3 regions of the Streptomyces sp. NPDC020884 genome follow, and region 1 is predicted to be linked to each of the others. Evidence: riboswitches for the same ligand, from Rfam matches in the RefSeq annotation. Region 1 holds a riboswitch; each other region holds the start of a gene.

What was found. Region 1 has a riboswitch for cyclic di-AMP ahead of ACH4UK_RS19365 (M23 family metallopeptidase). Riboswitches for the same ligand answer to the same signal wherever they lie in the genome.
Region 2: it holds a riboswitch for cyclic di-AMP, as region 1 does, so the genes downstream of both, ACH4UK_RS11705 (NlpC/P60 family protein) here and ACH4UK_RS19365 (M23 family metallopeptidase) in region 1, are expected to answer to the same signal.
Region 3: it holds a riboswitch for cyclic di-AMP, as region 1 does, so the genes downstream of both, ACH4UK_RS34645 (M23 family metallopeptidase) here and ACH4UK_RS19365 (M23 family metallopeptidase) in region 1, are expected to answer to the same signal.

The regions. Positions count from the first base shown of each region.
Region 1 is NZ_JBIRRY010000005.1:536,609-543,668, forward strand. It holds gene ACH4UK_RS19330 (DEAD/DEAH box helicase) at 1-1,028, shown strand, start outside; tRNA gene ACH4UK_RS19335 (tRNA-Lys) at 1,235-1,308, shown strand; gene ACH4UK_RS19340 (class F sortase) at 1,429-2,133, opposite strand; gene ACH4UK_RS19345 (LPXTG cell wall anchor domain-containing protein) at 2,194-3,018, opposite strand; tRNA gene ACH4UK_RS19350 (tRNA-Met) at 3,220-3,293, shown strand; gene ACH4UK_RS19355 (MerR family transcriptional regulator) at 3,423-4,169, shown strand; gene ACH4UK_RS19360 (PP2C family protein-serine/threonine phosphatase) at 4,310-5,533, shown strand; cyclic di-AMP (ydaO/yuaA leader) riboswitch at 5,744-5,896, shown strand; gene ACH4UK_RS19365 (M23 family metallopeptidase) at 5,908-6,942, shown strand.
Region 2 is NZ_JBIRRY010000003.1:185,089-192,148, reverse strand. It holds gene ACH4UK_RS11725 (PspC domain-containing protein) at 1-34, shown strand, start outside; gene ACH4UK_RS11720 (response regulator transcription factor) at 31-726, shown strand; gene ACH4UK_RS11715 (NlpC/P60 family protein) at 742-1,803, opposite strand; gene ACH4UK_RS11710 (hypothetical protein) at 2,049-2,402, shown strand; gene ACH4UK_RS11705 (NlpC/P60 family protein) at 2,458-3,645, opposite strand; cyclic di-AMP (ydaO/yuaA leader) riboswitch at 3,653-3,819, opposite strand; gene pcrA (DNA helicase PcrA) at 4,110-6,548, shown strand; gene ACH4UK_RS11695 (peptidoglycan DD-metalloendopeptidase family protein) at 6,609-7,060, opposite strand, start outside.
Region 3 is NZ_JBIRRY010000014.1:94,354-101,413, reverse strand. It holds gene ACH4UK_RS34660 (DNA topoisomerase (ATP-hydrolyzing) subunit A) at 1-384, opposite strand, end outside; gene ACH4UK_RS34655 (M16 family metallopeptidase) at 652-2,025, shown strand; gene ACH4UK_RS34650 (M16 family metallopeptidase) at 2,052-3,422, shown strand; cyclic di-AMP (ydaO/yuaA leader) riboswitch at 3,649-3,815, shown strand; gene ACH4UK_RS34645 (M23 family metallopeptidase) at 3,829-4,644, shown strand; gene ACH4UK_RS34640 (GntR family transcriptional regulator) at 4,824-5,531, shown strand; gene ACH4UK_RS34635 (HPr family phosphocarrier protein) at 5,691-5,972, opposite strand; gene ACH4UK_RS34630 (GNAT family N-acetyltransferase) at 6,145-7,060, shown strand, end outside.

The DNA.
Region 1 (7,060 bases):
ACGCGCTGCACGGCGGCATGACCCAGGGCGCCCGTACGCGGGTCCTGGAGGACTTCAAGAAGGGCTACGTCAACGCGCTCGTCGCGACCGACGTCGCCGCCCGAGGCATCCACGTCGACGGCATCGACCTGGTCCTGAACGTGGACCCGGCCGGTGACCACAAGGACTACCTGCACCGCTCGGGCCGTACCGCCCGTGCCGGCAAGTCCGGTGTCGTCGTCTCGCTGGCGCTCCCGCACCAGCGCCGCCAGATCTTCCGCCTGATGGAGGACGCGGGCGTCGACGCCTCGCGCCACATCGTCCAGGGCGCGGGCGTCTTCGAGCCGGAGGTCGCCGAGATCACCGGCGCCCGTTCGCTCACCGAGGTCCAGGCCGACTCGGCGAACAACGCCGCCAAGCAGGCCGAGCGCGAGGCCGCCGACCTGACGAAGCAGCTGGAGCGCATCCAGCGCCGCGCCGTCGAGCTGCGCGAGGAGGCCGACCGCCTGGTCGCCCGCGCCGCGCGCGAGCGGGGCGACGACCCCGAGGCCGCCGTGGCCGAGGTCGCCGCCGAGGCCGAGGCCGCCCTCGTGGCAGCCGCAGCCGTGTCCGTGCCGGAGCAGCCGGCCGCTCGCGACGACCGGGGCAACTACGAGCGCCGCGACAACCGCGGTGGCGACCGTGGCGGCTACCGCGGCGGCAACGACCGTCGTGACGAGCGTCCCTCGGGTGGCTTCCGCTCCGGTGGCAGCAGTGACCGTCGCGATGACCGTGGTGGCCGTTCCTTCGAGCGTCGTGACAACGACCGTCCGGCGTTCAACCGCGACCGTCGTGACGAGCGCCCCTCGGGCGGCTTCCGCTCCGGTGGCAGCGACCGCCCGTTCAACCGCGACCGTCGTGACGACCGCCCCTCCGGCGGCTTCCGCTCCGGCGGCGGCAGCGACCGCCCGACCGGCCGTCGTGACGACCACCGTGGCGCCAACACCGGCACCAACACCGGCACCTTCGGCCGCCGCGACGACAAGCCGCGCTGGAAGCGCAACGGCTGACCCCCGCCCGGCCGGCACCCGGCCGAGCAGGTCCGCCTGACAGACCGGCAGGGCCCGTACGCCACCGAACCGACTCGGTGACGTACGGGCCCTGTTGCCGTCCCCGGCCCCACGCGCCCGCCTCCCGGGACCCGCGACGGGCCCGACACCGATACCGGATCGGCTGCCGGGACCGGGCGGGCTATGCTCGGGGGGTGATCCGTCGAGGGCCGTTAGCTCAATTGGTCAGAGCAGCGGACTTTTAATCCGTTGGTTGTGGGTTCGAGTCCCACACGGCCTACTGATCACAGGGCGAGGGGCAATCCCCCTCCGGCCCCACAGTGAAACGCCTCGGTCCGCAGCTGCGGACCGAGGCGTTTCACTGTGCGCTGGCTCTCTCCCCTGTCCCGGCCGAGGGGCCTCAGCCGTGGCTGCCCGTCAGGGTGGCGTAGACGACGACGTTGTCGGCGTAGTGGCGGTCGGCCTCGGAGTAGTCGCCGCCGCAGGTGATCAGGCGGAGCCCGGCGTGGTCGAGGTTGCGGTAGACCTCGACCGTGGGGAACGCGTCCTTGGGGTAGACGGCGGTCCGGTCGACGGTGAACTCCGCGGTGCTGCCGTCCGCGCGCCGGACGCCGATGCGGTCGCCCGGGTCGAGCTCCGTGAGCTCGAAGAACACCGCCGGTGCGCCGTCCCAGGTCACATGGCCCGCGATCACCGCGGGTCCGACCGCCCCCGGCATCGGGCCGGGGGTGTACCAGCCGGCCTTGTCCGGGTCGCGGGGGGTGTCCATCGCCCGGTTCTCGCCGAGCCCCAGGTCCTCCAGCGTGGAGTTCACCTTCAGGGACGGGATGGTGATCCCGACGGGCCGGGAGGCGGGCAGCGCGGTGGCGCGCTGCCCGCTCCCCGGTGACCCGGACGCCCCCCCGTCAGGTGGGGTCGTCCGGGCGGCCGGGGCCCCGGCGCTCCCCTTGTCGGCGGCCGGGGGAGGGGCGGGCTGCTGGCGGCCGGTTCCCAGGGCCAGCAGCAGTCCGCCGGTCAGGAGCAGGGCCGCGATGGCGGCGGTGAGCACGAACGTCCGGCGCCGGTGGGACGTCGTGGGCCCGTCGTCCGGGTCGGTTCCGTTCATCGGGGTCGCCTTTCCCTGCGGACTGCCGTGGCGGGGCGTGGATGGAGCGGGGGCCGGAGCTCAGGCGCCGGGCCGGCCGTCGGCCGTACGGTTCCGGCGGCGTACGGCGAACAGTCCGCCGGCCGCGAGGACGGCCGCGCCGCCCGCCGCGAGGAGGCCCGGTGACTCGACGCCCTCGGTGGTGGTGCCGCCCGTCTCGACGCCGCCCGCCGGCATGGAGCCGACGGCCGCGCCCTTGACCATGCCGCAGTTGGCCGGGGCGGTGGCCTCCTGGGGCAGCTTCGGGTCGAGTTCGCTCTTGCCCGCGCCGAAGTCGTACTTCCCGTCGTCGTTCCGGTCGATGCCGTGCTGCACGATGTGCAGGTCCTTGAGGTGGTCCGCCACGTCCTGCGAGACGGTGATCGTGCGGGAGTACGCCAGCTTGCCGTCCTTGTCCGCGACCGGCATCCGGTCCACCGCGAGGCCGCTGTCCTTGGACGTGTCGCCCTTGGTGGTCAGGGAGATGTTGATGTCCCCGTACATCGGCAGGCCCTCGGCCGTGGTGACGATGCCGTCGCCGTCCTTGTCCGCGCTCTTGTCCGGGCAGCGGAAGTCGTGGCCGTCGGTGGAGCCGTGGATGTGCTGGGCGTGCGGCTGACCGGGGACGAGCCCCTGCGCGTCGATCTTCACGGTCAGCTTGTCGCCCTCGAGGCTCACCAGGGCGGCCCCACTGGCGCCGGAGTCGTTCAGCTGCTCCAGGTCGATCTGGTACGTGTCGCCGTCGGCCGCCTTCGTGGTGCCGGCGGGGTGCCCCTCGTGAGCCAGGGCGGGCACGGCCACCCCGAGGGTGAGGGCGGCGGGCAGGACGAGCAGTGCGGCGAGGCGAGTGGTACGGCGGGCTATCACGAAGACACATCCCCTTCCGGAAGTTCCGGCGCGAACCGGAACAACGTTCGGTCGCTGATGTCGTTCATTCGGAGCTGCCCGCGGGGCGGATTGGCCCGAGCACGACAAATTTGCGCGGGCCGCCGACCGCCGTGGGCCGAGGTGCGGCCGGAGTAATTGGTCGAGGGCCCGCCGGGAGTGCCGTAGAGTGGTGTTTACCGACGCGGGGTGGAGCAGCTCGGTAGCTCGCTGGGCTCATAACCCAGAGGTCGCAGGTTCAAATCCTGTCCCCGCTACTGAAGATCCGGGCCCGGCACGCAGACAGCGTGCCGGGCCCGAGTCGTTTCCGGGTTTCCGGACGGGCTTCGCTGTCCGGCGATGTCGCGCTTGACCTTGACGCAGCGTAAAGATCTAGCGTTTCCGGCATGGAGTGGTCCATTCAGGAAATCGCCAGACTGGCCGGCACCACGAGCCGCACGCTCCGGCACTACGGGGACTTCGGTCTCCTCGCGCCGAGCCGGATCGGGAGCAACGGCTACCGCTACTACGACCAGGACGCCCTCGTCCGGCTGCAGCGCATTCTGCTGCTGCGGGAGCTCGGGCTGTCGCTGCCCGCCATCAAGGACGTGCTCGCCGGTCAGCGGGACACCGCGGTGGCGCTGCGGGCGCATCTGCGGCTGCTCGAACAGGAGCAGGCGCGCATCGGGCGGCAGATCGCCTCGGTGCGGACCACTCTCCACAAGACCCAGGAGGGGATGGAACTCATGGCAGCTGAAGTGTTCGACGGCTTCGACCACACCGCCCACGAGCAGGAGGTGACCGAGCGCTGGGGCCGGGAGGCGTACGAGGAGGGCGACCGCTGGTGGCGTTCGCTCGGGCCGGAGGAGAAGAAGGCGTTCCAGGACGAGCACGAGGCCCTCGCGCGCGACTGGGGCCGGGCCAAGGAGGCCGGGCTCGCCGCCGACGGGGCCGAGGCGCAGGAACTCGCGCGACGGCACTGCGCGTGGCTGTCGCCGGCCAAGAAGCCCGGCCGTTCGTACGTGATCGGGCTCGGGGAGATGTATGTCGCCGATCCCCGCTTCGGAAAGAACTACGATCGCTACGGGGACGGCGCCGCCGCCTTCGTACGGGACGCATTGACGGTCTACGCGGAAAACCGGCTCACCGACTGACCGGGGGCGGCCGGGCCTCCGTCCGCTTCCCCCTATTCGGCCGATGAGGAGTCGCCGCTCGGCGCGGCTCCGGGAAGCCTGGACGGGGCGCGGTACCGTCCGCAGCCGTGGGTGGACCGGGCAGGAGTGCACAGGTGGGGATGGCCGACGAACGGCGTGGAGGCGCGGCGGGGAGCGTCGACGCCGTGAGCCGTGCGGTGTTCGGGACCCGCGAGGGTGAGGCGACGCCCGGCAGGCAGGGCACCGGGCGGTTCGTCCGGATGCTGCCCGCCCTGCTGATCGTCGGCGGGCTGGTCTTCGACTCGCTGGCCCCGCCCAATTTCACCGCGGTCCCGCTGTTCGTGGCGGCCCCGCTGGTCGCCGCCCCGTTCTTCTCGCTGTCCCGGACCGTCCGCACGGGTATCGCCGCGGTCCTCTCGGTCATCGCGATGCGGCTCTCCGACGGGACGTCCACCCAGGTGGTCCCGGTCATCGAGATGATCACCGTGCTCACGGGCTCGGTGCTGGCCGTCGTCATCAACGGCGTCGTGCGGCGCGGCAACGAGCAGCTGGCCTCGGCCCGGGTCATCGCGGAGACGGCCATGCGGGCCGTGCTGCCGACGCCGGCCGAGCGGATCGGCGGGCTCCAGGTGGCCGCGCGGTACGAGGCGGCGCAGGCGGACGAGTTCGTGGGCGGCGACCTGTTCGCCGTCGCGGACACCCCGTACGGCGTACGGGTGGTCGTCGGCGACGTACGCGGCAAGGGCCTGGGCGCCGTCGAGGCCGTGGCGGTGATCATCGGGGCGTTCCGGGAGGCGGCCGAGCAGGAGCGTTCGCTGGAGGGCGTCGCTCAGCGGCTGGAGCGGGCGCTGGCGCGGGAGGGCACGCGGCGGTACGGGCTGGACGCCATGGAGGGCTTCATCACCGCCGTGCTGGCCGAGATCCCGCCGGGCTCGGCCTCGCTCCGCCTCGTCAACCGCGGTCACCCCGAGCCGATCCTGCTGCACGCGGACGGCGCCTTGGAGGTGCTCGTGCCCTCCGTGCCCGCGCTGCCGCTGGGGATGGACCTGGGCGTGTGGCCGGACCGGTCCGACGAGTGGGCGATGCCCGCCGGAGCGACGCTGCTCGCCTTCACCGACGGACTGTCCGAGGCCCGGGACCAGCACGGCGTCTTCTACGATCCGGCGGCCCGGCTGCGCGGCCGGATCTTCCCGGGGCCCGAGGAGCTGCTGTCGGCGCTGACCGACGACGTACGGCTGCACACCGGGGGACGGACCACGGACGACATGGCGCTGATCGCGGTCGCCCGGCCGGCGGAGGGTCAGCCGGTGCGCCGGACGACGGTGAAGATCGTGGGCCGGGGCGATGACACGGTGAGTGACTGAAAGGCACCCCTCCGCATAACATTTGACACACCGTCAGAAAAAGGGGTGTGGTCAAGTGACGGTCAAGTTGCCCGATTCCAACCGCTTGTGACCCGTACATCCCGGTCGTGCTCGTTAATGATCAACAGGAACAGCTTGGAATCGGGCCCGTGTGTCTATTAACGTTCGATAACGCAGTGCGGTCGTCACAGCCGTCGTCAGAGACGGCGCCGCGCGCGAGCGCCGAATTCCGCAAGGGAACCGGGGAACCACCTACATGGGGTGAATCGGACGCCTGCGTCTCGTGAGAGACGGAGGGGCCCGTAGGAGACCTTCCTGCTCCGAACCCGTCAGCTAACCCGGTAGGCGAGAAGGAAGGAAAGGAGTGCGCCCACGTGGCGTCCAACAAGCCTGCCCCTGAGGCCCCGTCACCCTTCAGTGCCGACACCTTCGGTGACGCGGAGCGGTCCTGGGAGGAGTGGAATCCCACCGAGGAGTCCATTCGTCCCGTGCGCGGCAGGCACCGCGTAGCCAAGCAGCGTGGTCTGGCCCGCAGCTCCACCGTCCTCGGGGTCGGCGTCATAGCGGCCGTCGGTGCGGGTGGCATGGCCACCGCGCAGGACAAGGCGCCGGTCTCCATCTCTCTTCCCGATTCCATCGCGGACAACCTTCCCGACGCCAAGTCCCTTCCCGGCGTCGGGTCCTTCATGTCGGACGACGCGGAGCCCGCTCCGGTCGCCGCGTCCGCGCCGCTCACCACCGCCGGCCTCACCAGCGCCGAGGCCGAGCAGGGCACCACCGACGCGGGCGAGGCCCTGCGCGCCCGGATCCTCCAGCAGGCCGAGCAGCAGCAGGCCAGCGCCGACGCCGAGGCCAAGGCCGCCGCCGAGAGCGCCGCGGCCGAGAAGGCGGCGCAGGAGGCCAAGAAGCAGCAGGACGAGGCCGCGGCCGAGGCCGCCGCCAAGAAGAAGGCGGCGGAGGAAGCGGCCGCGAAGAAGAAGGAGGCCGAGCGTCTCGCCAAGCTCGCCGCCAGCTTCTCCCTGCCCACCTCCTCGTACACGATCAGCTCGACCTACGGTCAGTCCGGCGCGATGTGGTCCTCCGGCCAGCACACCGGCCTCGACTTCGCCGGGTCGACCGGTGCGCCGCTCAAGGCCGTGCACGGTGGCACGATCACCTCGGCCGGCTGGTCCGGTTCGTACGGCTACCGCACGGTGCTCCAGCTCGATGACGGCACGGAGATCTGGTACGCGCACCAGTCCTCGATCGACGTCTCGGTCGGCCAGAAGGTCACCACCGGCGAGACCATCGGCCGCATGGGCGCCACCGGCAACGTCACCGGGGTCCACCTCCACCTGGAGGTCCGCACCGCGGGCGGTTCCGCGATGGACCCGATGGCCTGGCTGAACAGCAAGGGCCTCTCGGTCTGAGCCCCGGCCCTCCGGCCGGCGTCCTCCGTCGCCACCCCTGAAACCCCGGCAGCCCTGACGCACACCCCCCGACGTCAGGGCTGCCGGTCCGTCCGGTGGCGGCACGGCCCGCGCGGCG
Region 2 (7,060 bases), on a different contig from region 1:
GGTCGAGCTGGAGATGGAGAGGGCGAGCGAATGACCGAGAACACCGAAGCCACCGGGGGCCCGGAGCGACGGGTACGGGTCGTGCTCGTCGACGACCACCGGATGTTCCGCACCGGGGTGCAGGCCGAGATCGGCCGCACCGAGGAGACCGGCGTCGAGGTGGTCGGCGAGGCCGCCGACGTCGACCAGGCGGTCACCGTCATCACGGCGACCCGCCCCGAGGTCGTCCTCCTCGACGTCCACCTCCCGGGCGGCGGCGGCGTCGAGGTGCTCCGCCGCTGCGCCCCGATGATGGGCACGGCCGAGAACCCGGTCCGCTTCCTCGCGCTGTCCGTCTCGGACGCCGCGGAGGACGTCATCGGCGTCATCCGGGGCGGGGCGCGCGGCTACGTCACCAAGACGATCACCGGCACCGATCTGGTCGACTCGGTCTTCCGGGTCCAGGAGGGCGACGCCGTCTTCTCGCCCCGCCTGGCCGGCTTCGTCCTGGACGCCTTCGCCTCCACGGACGCCCCGCCGGTCGACGAGGACCTGGACCGGCTCACCCAGCGCGAGCGCGAGGTGCTGCGGCTGATCGCGCGCGGGTACGCGTACAAGGAGATCGCCAAGCAGCTGTTCATCTCGGTGAAGACGGTCGAGTCGCACGTCTCGGCGGTGCTCAGGAAGCTCCAGCTCTCCAACCGGCACGAGCTGACCCGGTGGGCGACGGCGCGACGGCTGGTCTGAGCCCGAAGCCCGCTGCTACGCCACCCGCGTCGCGCCCGCGAACGGCATCTGGTCGATGGGCGCGACGCGGACCGGCGCTCCCGGGCGGGGGGCGTGGATCATCTGGCCGCCGCCGATGTAGAGGCCGACGTGGCTGATCCCGGAGTAGAAGAACACCAGGTCGCCGGGGGCCAGCTCGGAGCGGGAGACGCGCTGTCCGGCGTTGATCTGGGTGTAGGTGGTGCGGGGCAGGCCGACGCCCGCCGCCTTCCAGGCCGCCTGGGTCAGGCCCGAGCAGTCGAAGGCGTTGGGGCCCGTCGCGCCCCAGACGTACGGCTTGCCGATCGCGCCGTGGGCGAAGGCGATGGCCTGCGCGGCGCGGGAGCCGGAGGCGGCGACCGAGGCGCGGGCGGTGGAGCGGTCGGCGTGGGCGGGGCCGCCGCCGTGCCGGGCGTCGGCGGAGCGCTCGTAGGCGGCGCGTTCGTCGGCGGTCAGGGTGTCCAGCAGCTTGCGGGCGCCGGCCAGCTTGGCGCGGATCGCGGTGCGGTGTTCGCGCAGTTCGGCGCGGCGGGCCGCGAGGCGTTCGGTCTCCCGGTCGGCGCGGGCCTTGACGCGGGTGATCTGGGAGACCTGCCGCCGGATGCCGTGCAGCAGGCCGCTCTGACGGTCGCCCGCCCGGTCGAGGTAGGACGCGCGTTGCAGATAGGCGTCGGGGTCGGAGGAGAGCGCCAGTTGCAGGGCCGGGTCGAGGGTGCCGCTGCGGTACTGCGCGGTGGCCAGCGAACCCAGGGCGTGCCGGGCGGTGTTGAGCCGGTCGGTGCGGCGGGCGGCCTCGTCGGTCAGGGACTCGACGGTTCTGGTGGCGGTGGCCGCCTTCTCCTTCGCCCCGTTGTACTGCTCCGTGGCGACCTCGGCGTCGTGGTACAGCCGGTCGATCTTCGCCCGGACCTGGGCGGCGGTGGGGGCCGGTTCGGCGGGGGCCGCGCCCGCCCCGGTGACCGAGCCGGCGGTGGCCGCCCCGGCGAGCGCCAGGGTGGCCGCGGTGCGGGCAGCAGGGCCGGTGAGCGGGTGCTGCTTGGGTTTCCGGTGCGCTGCCACGGGGGTGGCGTCCTTCCTGTCGGCTGCCCGCCGGGGGATACCGGGGGTCCGGGAGGGACGCTAATCCTGGCGCGGGGAAAAGGGTCACCATGAAAGCTATTGCCCTGATGTGACGTTTCGCCAGCCGCAACTGATCGGAAATAAGGCCTCATTACGGGGCCATTCGCTCAGGGTCGAGGAAAGCGCGCAAGGAAGGCTTACCTCACTGCATGGTGAAACCCTGGCCATGGCTAGGCTCCGGAACCATGGACGTACTCATCAATGTCTTCGTCGCCCTGCACATCATCGGCATCGCCTCCCTGCTGGGCGGCTTCCTGACGCAGATGAAGGCCATGGGAGAGGGCACCGCCCGCTTCGGTCCGGCCATGCTCCACGGCGCGCTGACCATGCTCGTCACCGGCATCGCCCTCGTCGGCCTCAACCAGGCCGACGACCAGGCCGTGAACAACGTCAAGATCGGCATCAAGCTGGCGGTGCTGGTCGTGATCCTCGCCCTGGTGTACGTCAAGCGGGACGAGGAGAAGGTCGACAAGGGCGCGTTCGCGGCGGTCGGCGGACTGACGGTCGCCAACATCTTCATCGCCACGGTCTGGACCTGAGGCCCTCCGGGGGCGGGGGCGGCCGCCGCGGGCCGCCCCCGCCCCCGGACGCGTACTACGCCGGCCGCACGCTCCCGTAGATCGGCATGTAGTAGATCGACTCCTCGCGCACGTTCGCACCCGGCTTCGGGGCGTGGATCATCATCCCGTCGCCCTTGTAGATGCCGACATGGCTGATGTCGTCGTAGAAGAAGACCAGGTCGCCCGGCTGGAGATCCGCCGTGGCGACCCGGGTGCCGACCTTCACCTGGTCCCAGGTCGTCCGCGGCAGGTCCACGCCCGCCTCCCGCCACGCCGCCTGCGTCAGTCCCGAGCAGTCGTACGAGGCCGGGCCCGAGGCGCCCCACACATACGGCTTCCCGATCTGGGAGCGGGCGAAGTCCAGCACCTTCTGCGCCTTGGCGGCGTAGCTGCCGCCCGCACCGGTGCCGGAGCCCGATCCCGTGCCCGTACCGGAACCGGAGCCCGTGCCCGAACCGCCGCCGGACTCCTTCGCGGCCTCCTCGCGGGCCTTCTTCTCGGCCGCGGCCCGCTCCTTCGCCTCGGCGGCCTGCCGGGCGGCCAGCTTCGCCGCCTTCTCCTTCGCCTCGGCCTCCTTCTTGCGCTCCAGCTCCGCCAGCCGCGCCTTCTCCTCGGCGGTCAGCCGCGACAGCAGGCCGCGGGCCTCGGTGAGCTTGGTCTGCACGTCCTTCTTGCTCGAGGCGAGCGTGGACTGCGTCTCGGTGAGGGTCTCCAGGCTCTTCACCGCCTCCGCGCGCTTCTTCGCCGCCGAGGCCTGCTGCGAACGGAACGCGGTGACGGCCTTCTGCTGCCGCTCCGTCGCCCGGTCCATCAGCCGGCTCTGGTCGAAGTACCCCTGCGGGTCGTCCGCCAGGAAGAAGGTCGCCGTGGGGGCGATGCCGCCGCTGCGGTACTGGGCCGCCGCGTACGAGCCCAGCGCGCGGCGCGCCTCGTTGATCTTCTCCGTCCGCTTCGCCACGTCGGAGAGCAGCGTGTCGACCTTCGTCTGCTGGGACGCGGAGGCGGCCTTGGCCCGGTTGTACTCCTGGGTCGCGCTGCCCGCCTGCCGGTACAGGGCGTCGACCTTCTTCTGCACTTCCTCGATGGCGGGCTTCGGCTCCGCGGGCGCGGCCGTGGCGCTCTGCGTGGAGAGCAGCGTCACGGAGGCCAGCGCGGCCGTCGTCAGCCCGACGGCGGGGGTGGTGGTGCGCACCTTCGTGCGCGGCTTGCGATGCGATGCCAAGACCGGCATCTCCTTCCGTGGACCGCCTACCGGGTTAGCTGTCGGGTTCGGACGGAACGGAAGGCTGTCCTACGGTCCGGATGCGAGGGCACGGACCGATTCACCCCGGTTCTGCGTGTGGGTCCCCGGTTCCGAACGGCCAGGGCGGCAGGACGGATTCGGCAGAGGTGTCCGTCGGGCGTGGTTCGCCCCAGGGAGGTACGGGCCACCTGACCGAGCACGCTAGCCAACCGGCCCCGCCGCTGGGAAGGACGATGAGCGATATGCCCGATACATTTTCGTGACCTTTCCGGATCGGGGGCCCGGCACCCCCTCCGACCGGCCCCTCCTTCACGGAACGTGGACGTCCGTTCTCCGTGTGTACCCGGTCCGGGCGTGTCGGCGGCCGGACCGGAGGGCGGCGGGCGACCGCTTTCGGGCTTCGGCGGAAGGTTGTCAGTGCGGCCCCCTAAACTCGGGAGGCGATGAGCAGCCTCTTTGACGACAGTTTCCTGACCGGCCTCCAGCCCGCGGAGGACGGCCCCCCGCCGCCCCCCGAGGACCACGCGCCCGAAGCGGTGCCGGAGGGACTCTTCGAAAGCGTCTACGACGCGCCCCCGCCGCCCCGGGAGGGGTACTACCGGGACGGCCACCCGCGCCCGGTGATCGACGCCGCCGCGCTGCTCGACGGGCTCAACACCGAGCAGCGCGCCGCCGTGGTGCACGCCGGGTCCCCGCTGCTCATCGTCGCCGGGGCCGGCTCCGGCAAGACCCGGGTGCTCACCCACCGCATCGCCCACCTGCTGGCCGAGCGCGGGACGCACCCCGGGCAGATCCTCGCGATCACCTTCACCAACAAGGCCGCGGGCGAGATGAAGGAGCGCGTCGAGCAGCTCGTCGGCCCGCGCGCCCACGCCATGTGGGTCATGACCTTCCACAGCGCGTGCGTCCGCATCCTGCGCCGCGAGTCCAAGAAGCTCGGATTCACCTCGTCGTTCTCGATCTACGACGCCGCCGACTCCAAGCGCCTGATGGCCCTGGTCTGCCGCGACCTCGACCTGGACCCCAAGCGCTACCCGCCGAAGTCCTTCACCGCCAAGGTCTCCAACCTCAAGAACGAGCTCATCGACGAGGAGACCTTCGCCGGACAGGCGACGGATGGTTTCGAGAAGACCCTCGCCCAGGCGTACGCGCTCTACCAGGCCCGCCTGCGCGAGGCCAACGCCCTGGACTTCGACGACATCATCATGACGACGGTCCACCTCCTGCAGGCCTTCCCGGACGTCGCCGAGCACTACCGCCGCCGCTTCCGCCACGTCCTGGTCGACGAGTACCAGGACACCAACCACGCGCAGTACACCCTGGTGCGGGAGCTGGTCGGCCCGGCCGGAGAGGCCGACGCCCCCGCCGAGCTGTGCGTGGTCGGCGACGCGGACCAGTCGATCTACGCCTTCCGGGGCGCGACCATCCGCAACATCCTCCAGTTCGAGGAGGACTACCCGAGCGCGACGACGATCATGCTCGAGCAGAACTACCGCTCCACGCAGACGATCCTCTCCGCCGCCAACGCCGTCATCGAGCGCAACGAGAGCCGCCGCCCCAAGAACCTCTGGACCAACGCCGGCAGCGGCGCCCGCATCACCGGCTATGTTGCCGACACCGAGCACGACGAGGCGCAGTTCGTCGCCGACGAGATCGACCGGCTCACCGACGCGGGCGACGCCAAGGCCGGCGACGTCGCCGTCTTCTACCGGACCAACGCCCAGTCCCGTGTCTTCGAAGAGATCTTCATCCGCGTCGGCCTGCCCTACAAGGTCGTCGGAGGCGTGCGCTTCTACGAGCGCAAGGAGGTCCGGGACGTCCTGGCCTACCTCCGGGTCCTCGCCAACCCCGAGGACACCGTCCCGCTGCGCCGCATCCTCAACGTCCCCAAGCGCGGCATCGGCGACCGCGCCGAGGCCATGATCGACGCCCTGTCGATGCGCGAGAAGATCTCCTTCCCGCAGGCCCTGCGCCGCGTCGACGAGGCGTACGGCATGGCGGCCCGCTCGTCCAACGCCGTCAAGCGCTTCAACACGCTGATGGAGGAGCTGCGCACCATCGTCGAGTCCAACGCCGGACCCGCCGTCGTGCTGGAAGCCGTCCTGGAGCGGACCGGCTATCTCGCCGAACTCCAGGCCTCCACCGACCCGCAGGACGAGACCCGCATCGAGAACCTCCAGGAACTCGCCGCCGTCGCCCTCGAATTCGAGCAGGAGCGCGGCGACGAGGAGGGCGCCGGCACGCTCGCGGAGTTCCTGGAGAAGGTCGCGCTCGTCGCCGACTCCGACCAGATCCCCGACGAGGACGAGGACGGCTCCGGCGTCATCACGCTGATGACCCTGCACACGGCGAAGGGGCTGGAGTTCCCGGTCGTCTTCCTCACCGGCATGGAGGACGGCGTCTTCCCGCACATGCGGGCCCTCGGCCAGACCAAGGAGCTGGAGGAGGAGCGCCGCCTCGCCTACGTCGGCATCACCCGCGCCCGCGAACGGCTCTACCTCACCCGCGCGGCGATGCGCAGCGCCTGGGGCCAGCCCTCGTACAACCCGCCGTCGCGGTTCCTGGAGGAGATCCCGGAACAGCACCTGGACTGGAAGCGCAAGGGCCCGATGGCCGCCCCCGCCGGACCCACCTCCGGCATCACGTCCTCGCTCTCCTCCTCCCGCTCCCGCACCGGCCCCTCGGGCTTCGCGACCCGGCGCGGCACGGAGAAGCCGACGGTCACCCTCATCGTCGGGGACCGCGTCACGCACGACCAGTTCGGGCTCGGCACGGTGACGGCCGTCGAGGGCTTCGGCGACCAGGCCAAGGCGACGGTCGACTTCGGCGACGAGCGCCCGAAGAAGCTGCTGCTGCGGTACGCACCGGTCGAGAAGCTGTAGACCGCGCGGACGAACGTGAAAAAGGGGGGCCGCAGCCCCCCTTTTTTCACACGCTGCCCGTCAGGTCGGGTCGACGCCCTTGCTGCGCAGCCACGCCAGCGGGTCGATCGCCGAGCCGCCGCCGGGCCGGACCTCGAAGTGCAGGTGCGGACCGGTGGAGTTGCCCGAATTCCCGGAGTACGCGATGACGTCACCGGCCTTCACCGGGCCCGAGCGGATCTTGGTGCTGCTGAGGTGGCAGTACCAGGTCTCGGTGCCGTCGGCGGCGGTCACGATCGCCATGACCCCGTAGGCGCTGTTCAGCTGGGTGCGCACGGTGCCGTCGGTCGCGGCCATCACCGGAGTGCCGTACGAGACGGGGAAGTCGATGCCCGAGTGCACGGACATCCAGTTGACGCCCGCCTGACCGTAATAGGCGCTCAGCCCGTGCTGCTTGACCGGCAGGACGAACTTGGGGCGCAGCGCCTCACGGCGTGCGGCCTCCTCCTCGCGCTTCTTCTTCTCCGCCGCCT
Region 3 (7,060 bases), on a different contig from region 1:
CGGCGGGTCGTCGTTGCCGAGGGAGCCGAAGTTGCCGTGGCCGTCGACCAGGGGCAGCCGCATCGAGAAGGGCTGCGCCATGCGCACCAGGGCGTCGTAGATCGAGGCGTCGCCGTGGGGGTGCAGCTTGCCCATCACCTCGCCGACGACGCGGGCGCACTTCACATAGCCGCGGTCGGGGCGCAGCCCCATCTCGTTCATCTGGGACACGATGCGCCGGTGCACCGGCTTCATGCCGTCGCGGGCGTCGGGCAGGGCCCTGGAGTAGATCACCGAGTACGCGTACTCGAGGAAGGAGCCCTGCATTTCGTCGACGACGTCGATGTCGAGGATCTTCTCCTCGAAGTCGTCCGGCGGCGGGGTCTTCGTGCTACGGCGGGCCATCGCGGCTGCGACTCCTTCACAGATTCTGTTCGGACAACCTGAGCTTGTTCGGGACAACACGAGCTACTGACGCGGTCCATTGTGGACCGCCGCACTGACAACGCCGACCTCGACCCGTCCGAAGCGGGCCAGGCGGCTCCGTCCGCAGCGCCGACGACACCCATGACAGGAAACATCCACGGCACGGGAACTTCGCCAGGTGCCGCCGCGCTTGCTTAGAGTGGCAGGTCTGGCAGGAAGTCCAGTATCGCGATCGAAGGGACGTACATGCCCATGGGTCACACGGCCACCGCACAGGCCGGCTCCGGCGGCTTGACAGCGACCGAGCACCGCCTGGCCAACGGCCTGCGTGTGGTGCTCTCCGAGGACCATCTGACCCCGGTCGCCGCGGTCTGCCTCTGGTACGACGTCGGCTCGCGCCACGAGGTCAAGGGACGCACCGGTCTGGCTCACCTCTTCGAGCACCTGATGTTCCAGGGCTCGGGCCAGGTCAAGGGGAACGGTCACTTCGAGCTCGTCCAGGGAGCCGGCGGCTCGCTCAACGGGACGACCAGCTTCGAGCGGACCAACTACTTCGAGACCATGCCCACCCATCAGGTGGAGCTGGCTCTCTGGCTCGAAGCCGACCGTATGGGCTCTCTCCTCGCCGCCCTCGACGAGGAGTCCATGGAGAACCAGCGCGACGTCGTCAAGAACGAACGCCGCCAGCGCTACGACAACGTGCCCTACGGCACCGCGTTCGAGAAGCTGACCGCCCTCTCCTACCCCGAGGGCCACCCCTACCACCACACCCCGATCGGCTCCATGGCCGACCTGGACGCGGCCACCCTGGAGGACGCCCGCGCGTTCTTCCGTACGTACTACGCGCCCAACAACGCGGTGATCTCGGTGGTCGGCGACATCGACCCCGAGCAGACCCTCGCCTGGATCGAGAAGTACTTCGGCTCCATCCCCTCCCACGACGGCAAGCAGCCGCCGCGCGACGGGACGCTGCCCGAGACCATCGGCGAGCAGCTGCGCGAAGTGGTCCACGAGGAGGTCCCGGCGCGCGCCCTGATGGCCGCCTACCGGCTGCCCCACGACGGCACCCGTGCCTGTGACGCCGCCGACCTGGCGCTCACCGTGCTGGGCGGCGGCGAGTCCTCCCGGCTGCACAACCGCCTGGTCCGCCGCGACCGTACGGCGGTGGCGGCCGGCTTCGGACTGCTGCGGCTCTCCGGCGCGCCCTCGCTGGGCTGGCTGGACGTGAAGACGTCCGGCGGCGTCGAGGTGGATCAGATCGAGGCCGCGGTCGACGAGGAGCTGGCCCGGTTCGCCGCCGAGGGGCCCACCCCCGAGGAAATGGAGCGGGCCCAGGCGCAGTTGGAGCGCGAGTGGCTGGACCGGCTCGGCACGGTCGCCGGCCGTGCCGACGAACTGTGCCGCTACGCGGTCCTGTTCGGCGACCCGCAGCTCGCCCTGAGCGCCGTGGGCCGCGTCCTGGACGTCACCGCGGACGAGGTGCGAGCGGCGGCCGCGGCGGTCCTGCGCCCCGACAACCGGGCGGTGCTGGTGTACGAGCCCACCGAGCCGGCCGACGAGGCCGACGGGGGCGAAGACGGCGCCGAGGGCACCGACGCGCACGAGGGGGCGGACAAGTGAGCGACGCCGCCGTGACTGGAGTAGCCATGGAGTTCCACCCGCAGCCCACCGCCGGCACGGCCCGCCCCTGGGCCTTCCCGGCGCCCGAGCGGGGCGCCCTGCCCAACGGGCTGACCGTGCTGCGCTGCCACCGCCCCGGCCAGCAGGTCGTCGCCGTGGAGATCTTCCTGGACGCGCCGCTGGAGGCCGAGCCCGAGGGCCTGGACGGCGTGGCCACGATCATGTCGCGGGCGCTCTCCGAGGGCACCGACAAGCACAGCGCCGAGGAGTTCGCCGCCGAGCTGGAGCGCTGCGGCGCCACGCTCGACGCGCACGCCGACCACCCCGGCGTCCGGGTCTCCCTGGAAGTTCCCGCCTCCCGGCTGGCCAAGGCCCTCGGGCTGGTCGCCGAGGCGCTGCGGGCCCCCGCCTTCGACGCGAGCGAGATCGAGCGCCTCGTCGGCAACCGCCTCGACGAGATCCCGCACGAGCACGCCAACCCGTCCCGGCGCGCCGCCAAGCAGCTCTCCAAGGAGCTGTTCCCGGCCACCGCCCGGATGTCCCGCCCGCGCCTGGGCACCGAGGAGACGGTCCGGCGGATCGACGAGGTCGCCGTGCGCGCCTTCTTCGACGCCCATATCCGCCCGTCCACCGCGACGGCCGTGATCGTCGGCGACCTCACCGGCATCGACCTGGACGCGCTGCTGGCGGAGACCCTCGGCGACTGGTCGGGCAACGCCGGTCAGACCCGCCCGGTGCCGCCCATCACCGCGGACGACACCGGCCGCGTGGTCATCGTCGACCGGCCCGGCGCGGTCCAGACCCAGCTGCTGATCGGCCGGATCGGCGCCGACCGGCACGAGAGCGTGTGGCCCGCTCAGGTGCTCGGCACGTACAGCCTGGGCGGCACCCTCACCTCCCGGCTGGACCGGGTGCTGCGCGAGGAGAAGGGCTACACCTACGGCGTGCGCGCCTTCGCCCAGGTGCTGCGCTCCAGCGGCCCCGACTCGGGCGGCGCGGCCATGCTCGCGATCAGCGGATCGGTGGACACGGAGTCCACCGGACCGGCGCTGGAGGACCTCTGGAAGGTCCTGCGGACGCTGGCGGCCGAGGGGCTGACCGACGCCGAGCGCGAGACGGCCGTGCAGAACCTGGTGGGCGTCGCCCCGCTGAAGTTCGAGACCGCCGCCTCCGTCGCGAGCACGCTGGCCGACCAGGTCGAGCAGCACCTCCCCGACGACTACCAGGCCCACCTCTACGCCCGGCTCGCCGACACGGGCACCGTGGAGGCGACCGCCGCCGTGGTCAGCGCCTTCCCGGTGGACCGGCTGGTCACGGTCCTCGTGGGGGACGCGGCACAGATCGAGGAGCCCGTGAAGGCGCTCGGCATCGGAGAGGTGTCGGTCGTCACCGGCTGACGCACCGCCCGCGGCACACCGCCGCGAACAGGACCCCGACGGACGAAAGTTCGTCGGGGTTCTCCATTTTTGTCACTTTGATCCCCTTTGTGCCTCTTTGTTGGAGAGGTTGCCTGTCTGCCCTGTGGGATGCGCGACAAATCGCCTGGTCCGTTTGGTGATGGGAAGTCGCCCCGCCTAGCGTCGGCCCGGCTGTCCGTCACCCGTATGCCGCATCCGCGGCGCCGGGCAGTCATCGCCGAGTCCCCGTCAGGCGCGAGCCTGGGGAGCCGGGGACCCACGCAGTCCCTGGGGTGAATCGGAGGCCCGTGCCGCAGCCCGGCGCGGGAATCCGTAGGAGACCTTCCTGCTCCGAACCCGTCAGCTAACCCGGTAGGCGAGAAGGAAGGAAAGGATCAACCCCTCCATGGCGTTCACCCGTGCCACCGGGAAGCACCGTGCCCCGAGCCGCCTCACGCGCCGGAGCGCGCGGGCCGCCGGCATCGCGGCCCTGGCCACCACCGGAGTCATCGGCTCGCTGGCCTCCCCGGCCATCGCCGCGGACACCGAGGCCGCCCAGGTCGCCGACACCGGCCTCACCCAGGCCGTCGCCCTCGACGCCACCCTCGCCGACCGGATCGGCGCGCAGGCCCACGCCCAGAAGCAGCAGGCCGACGCGATCGCCGAGGCGAAGGCCAAGGCCGCCGCCGAGGCCCGCGCGAAGGCCGCCAAGGCCAAGGCGAAGGCGGAGGCCGAGCGCAAGGCCGAGGCCCGCGCCAAGGAGGTCCGCGAGGAGAAGGCCCGTGCCGCCCGCGCCGCCGAGCGCGCCCGGCTGAACGCCTTCCACCTCCCGGTCTCCGGCTCCCACGTCACCACCGGCTACAACACCGGCGGCGCGCTCTGGTCCTCCGGCAGCCACTCCGGCGTGGACTTCCAGGCCGCCTCCGGCAGCTCCGTCGTCGCGGTCGGCGCCGGTACGGTCGTCGAGGCCGGCTGGGGCGGCGCGTACGGCAACAACATCGTGCTCCGGATGACGGACGGCACCTACACCCAGTACGGCCACCTCTCCTCGATCGGCGTCTCGGTCGGCCAGAGCGTCTCCTCCGGCCAGCAGATCGGCCTCTCCGGCTCCACCGGCAACTCCACCGGCCCGCACCTGCACTTCGAGGCCCGCACCACCCCCGACTACGGCTCCGACATGGACCCCGTCGGCTACCTGCGCTCCCACGGTCTCAGCGTCTGACCCCACCGCGCGATCCACCGCCCGAAGGCCCCGGCTCCCCGCCGGGGCCTTCGGTAATTCCGGCGTGAAGATATCCATGGATTCCGACCTGCCATCGGAAATTCCGGCGGATTGCAATAGAGTCACGGAACAGACGTCGGGCGGCCGCGTTTCGCGGGGATCAAGGCGGAGGTTCGGACATGCGCATTCCCGCGCATTCGGTATGCACGGCAATTCGTGACGACATCGTCTCCGGTGTCTTCGAGCGCGGCAGCCGCCTCACCGAGGAGGTGCTGGCGCGCCGGTACGGGGTCTCCCGCGTCCCGGTCCGCGAGGCGCTGCGCACGCTGGAGTCCGAGGGCTTCGTGGTCACCCGCAGGCACGCCGGCGCCTGTGTCGCCGAGCCCACCGAGCAGGAGGCGGCCGACCTTCTGGAGGTGCGGATGCTCCTGGAGCCGCTGGGCGCCGCACGTGCCGCCCAGCGGCGCACGGAGGCCCATCTCAAGGTGCTCCGGGGCCTGGTCAGGCTGGGTCAGGAGCGGGCCCGCCGGGGCGAGGGCGAGGATCTGCGCTCCTTGGGCGGCTGGTTCCACGAGACCCTCGCCCAGGCCTCCGGCAGCCCCGGACTCATCGCGCTGCTCACCCAGCTCCGGCACAAGATCGCCTGGATGTACGCGGTCGAGCAGCCGGCCCGCCCGGTCGACTCCTGGGCCGAGCGCGGGGCGATCGTGGACGCCGTGGCGCGCGGCGACGCCGAGCGGGCGAGGGCGCTGACCGCCCAGCACGCGGAACGCGCCACCGGGGCCCACCGGCTCCGCCGCCCCGATCGGACCGGGCGGCGCACCGCCCCCGTCCCCCGCGTGAGCACTTCGCAACATGGCGTAAACACCGCGGGCGTCCGCCATTAACAGGAGAGCCGTATACAAAGAGAAGTAATTCCGGGAATGCGGTCTGTGCTGCCCGAATTATCGAGGCGCCGCTCTTTCCGGAAAACGAAAGAGCCGCGATCCCTTCCAGGGTCGCGGCTCTCGCACCTCGGGTATCCGGCAGAGCCGGAAGCCCTCGGATCAGACGGTCTCGGGGAGTTCTTCCAGGCCCTCGGCGACCAGCTTGGCCAGCCGGTCCAGAGCGGCCTCGGCGTCGCCCGCCTCGGACGCGAGCACGATCTCCTCGCCGCCCTGTGCGCCCAGACCGAGCACCGCGAGCATGGAGGCGGCGTTCACCGGGTTGCCGTCGGCCTTGGCGATCGTCACGGGGACGCCGGAAGCCGTGGCGGCACGGACGAAGATGGAAGCGGGGCGGGCGTGCAGGCCCTCGGCCCAACCGACGTTTACGCGGCGCTCAGCCATGGTTCTGCCCTTCACATATCAACGGTTGTCTAGACCAGTCTCTCATGCAGTGCGCAATGCTGTGCCCGGCCTTCCGTCCGGTCCGGTCCTCCGGCTGCCCAGGTCCGGGCCCCCTCAGACTGCCCCGGCACCGATCCCTCCGCGACCGGTGTCCCCGCCGTAGGCTTTGCCCATGGAGCCCACGCCGGAGCAGAGTCCGCCTCACGCGTACCCCGACCACTGGGAAGCGGACGTGGTGCTCCGCGACGGTGGCACCGCGCGCATCAGGCCGATCACCACGGACGACGCCGAGCGACTGGTCAGCTTCTACGAGCAGGTGTCCGACGAGTCGAAGTACTACCGGTTCTTCGCCCCGTATCCCCGGCTATCGGACCGGGACGTGCACCGCTTCACCCATCACGACTACGTCGACCGGGTGGGACTGGCCGTCACGATCGGCGGCGAGTTCATCGGAACCGTCCGCTTCGACCGCATCAACGACCAGGGCCGCCCCGCCTCCGCGCCCGCCGACGAGGCCGAGGTCGCCTTCCTCGTCCAGGACGCCCACCAGGGCCGCGGGGTCGCCTCGGCACTCCTCGAACACATCGCCGCGGTCGCCCGCGAGCGCGGCATCCGGCGCTTCGCCGCCGAGGTGCTCCCCGCCAACAACAAAATGATCAAGGTGTTCCGGGACGGCGGCTACACCCAGCGCCGCAGCTTCGAGGACGGCTCCGTCCACCTCACCCTCGACCTCGAACCCACCGAGAAGTCCCTCGCCGTCCAGCGCGGCCGCGAACAGCGCGCCGAGGCCCGCTCGGTGCAGCGCCTGCTCGCCCCCGGCTCCGTCGCCGTCATCGGCACCGGGCGCACCCCCGGCGGAGTGGGCCGCACGGTCCTGCGCAACCTCCTGGCCTCCGGCTACACCGGCCGTGCGTACGCGGTGAACCGCGCCTTCGACGAGGAGCTCGCCACCCTCGACGGGGTCCCCGCCCACCGCTCGCTCGGCGAGATCGACGAGCGGATCGACCTCGCGGTCATCGCCGTCCCCGCGCACCGGGTCCCCGAGGCCGTCGCCGACTGCGGCGAACACGGCGTCCAGGGCCTGGTCG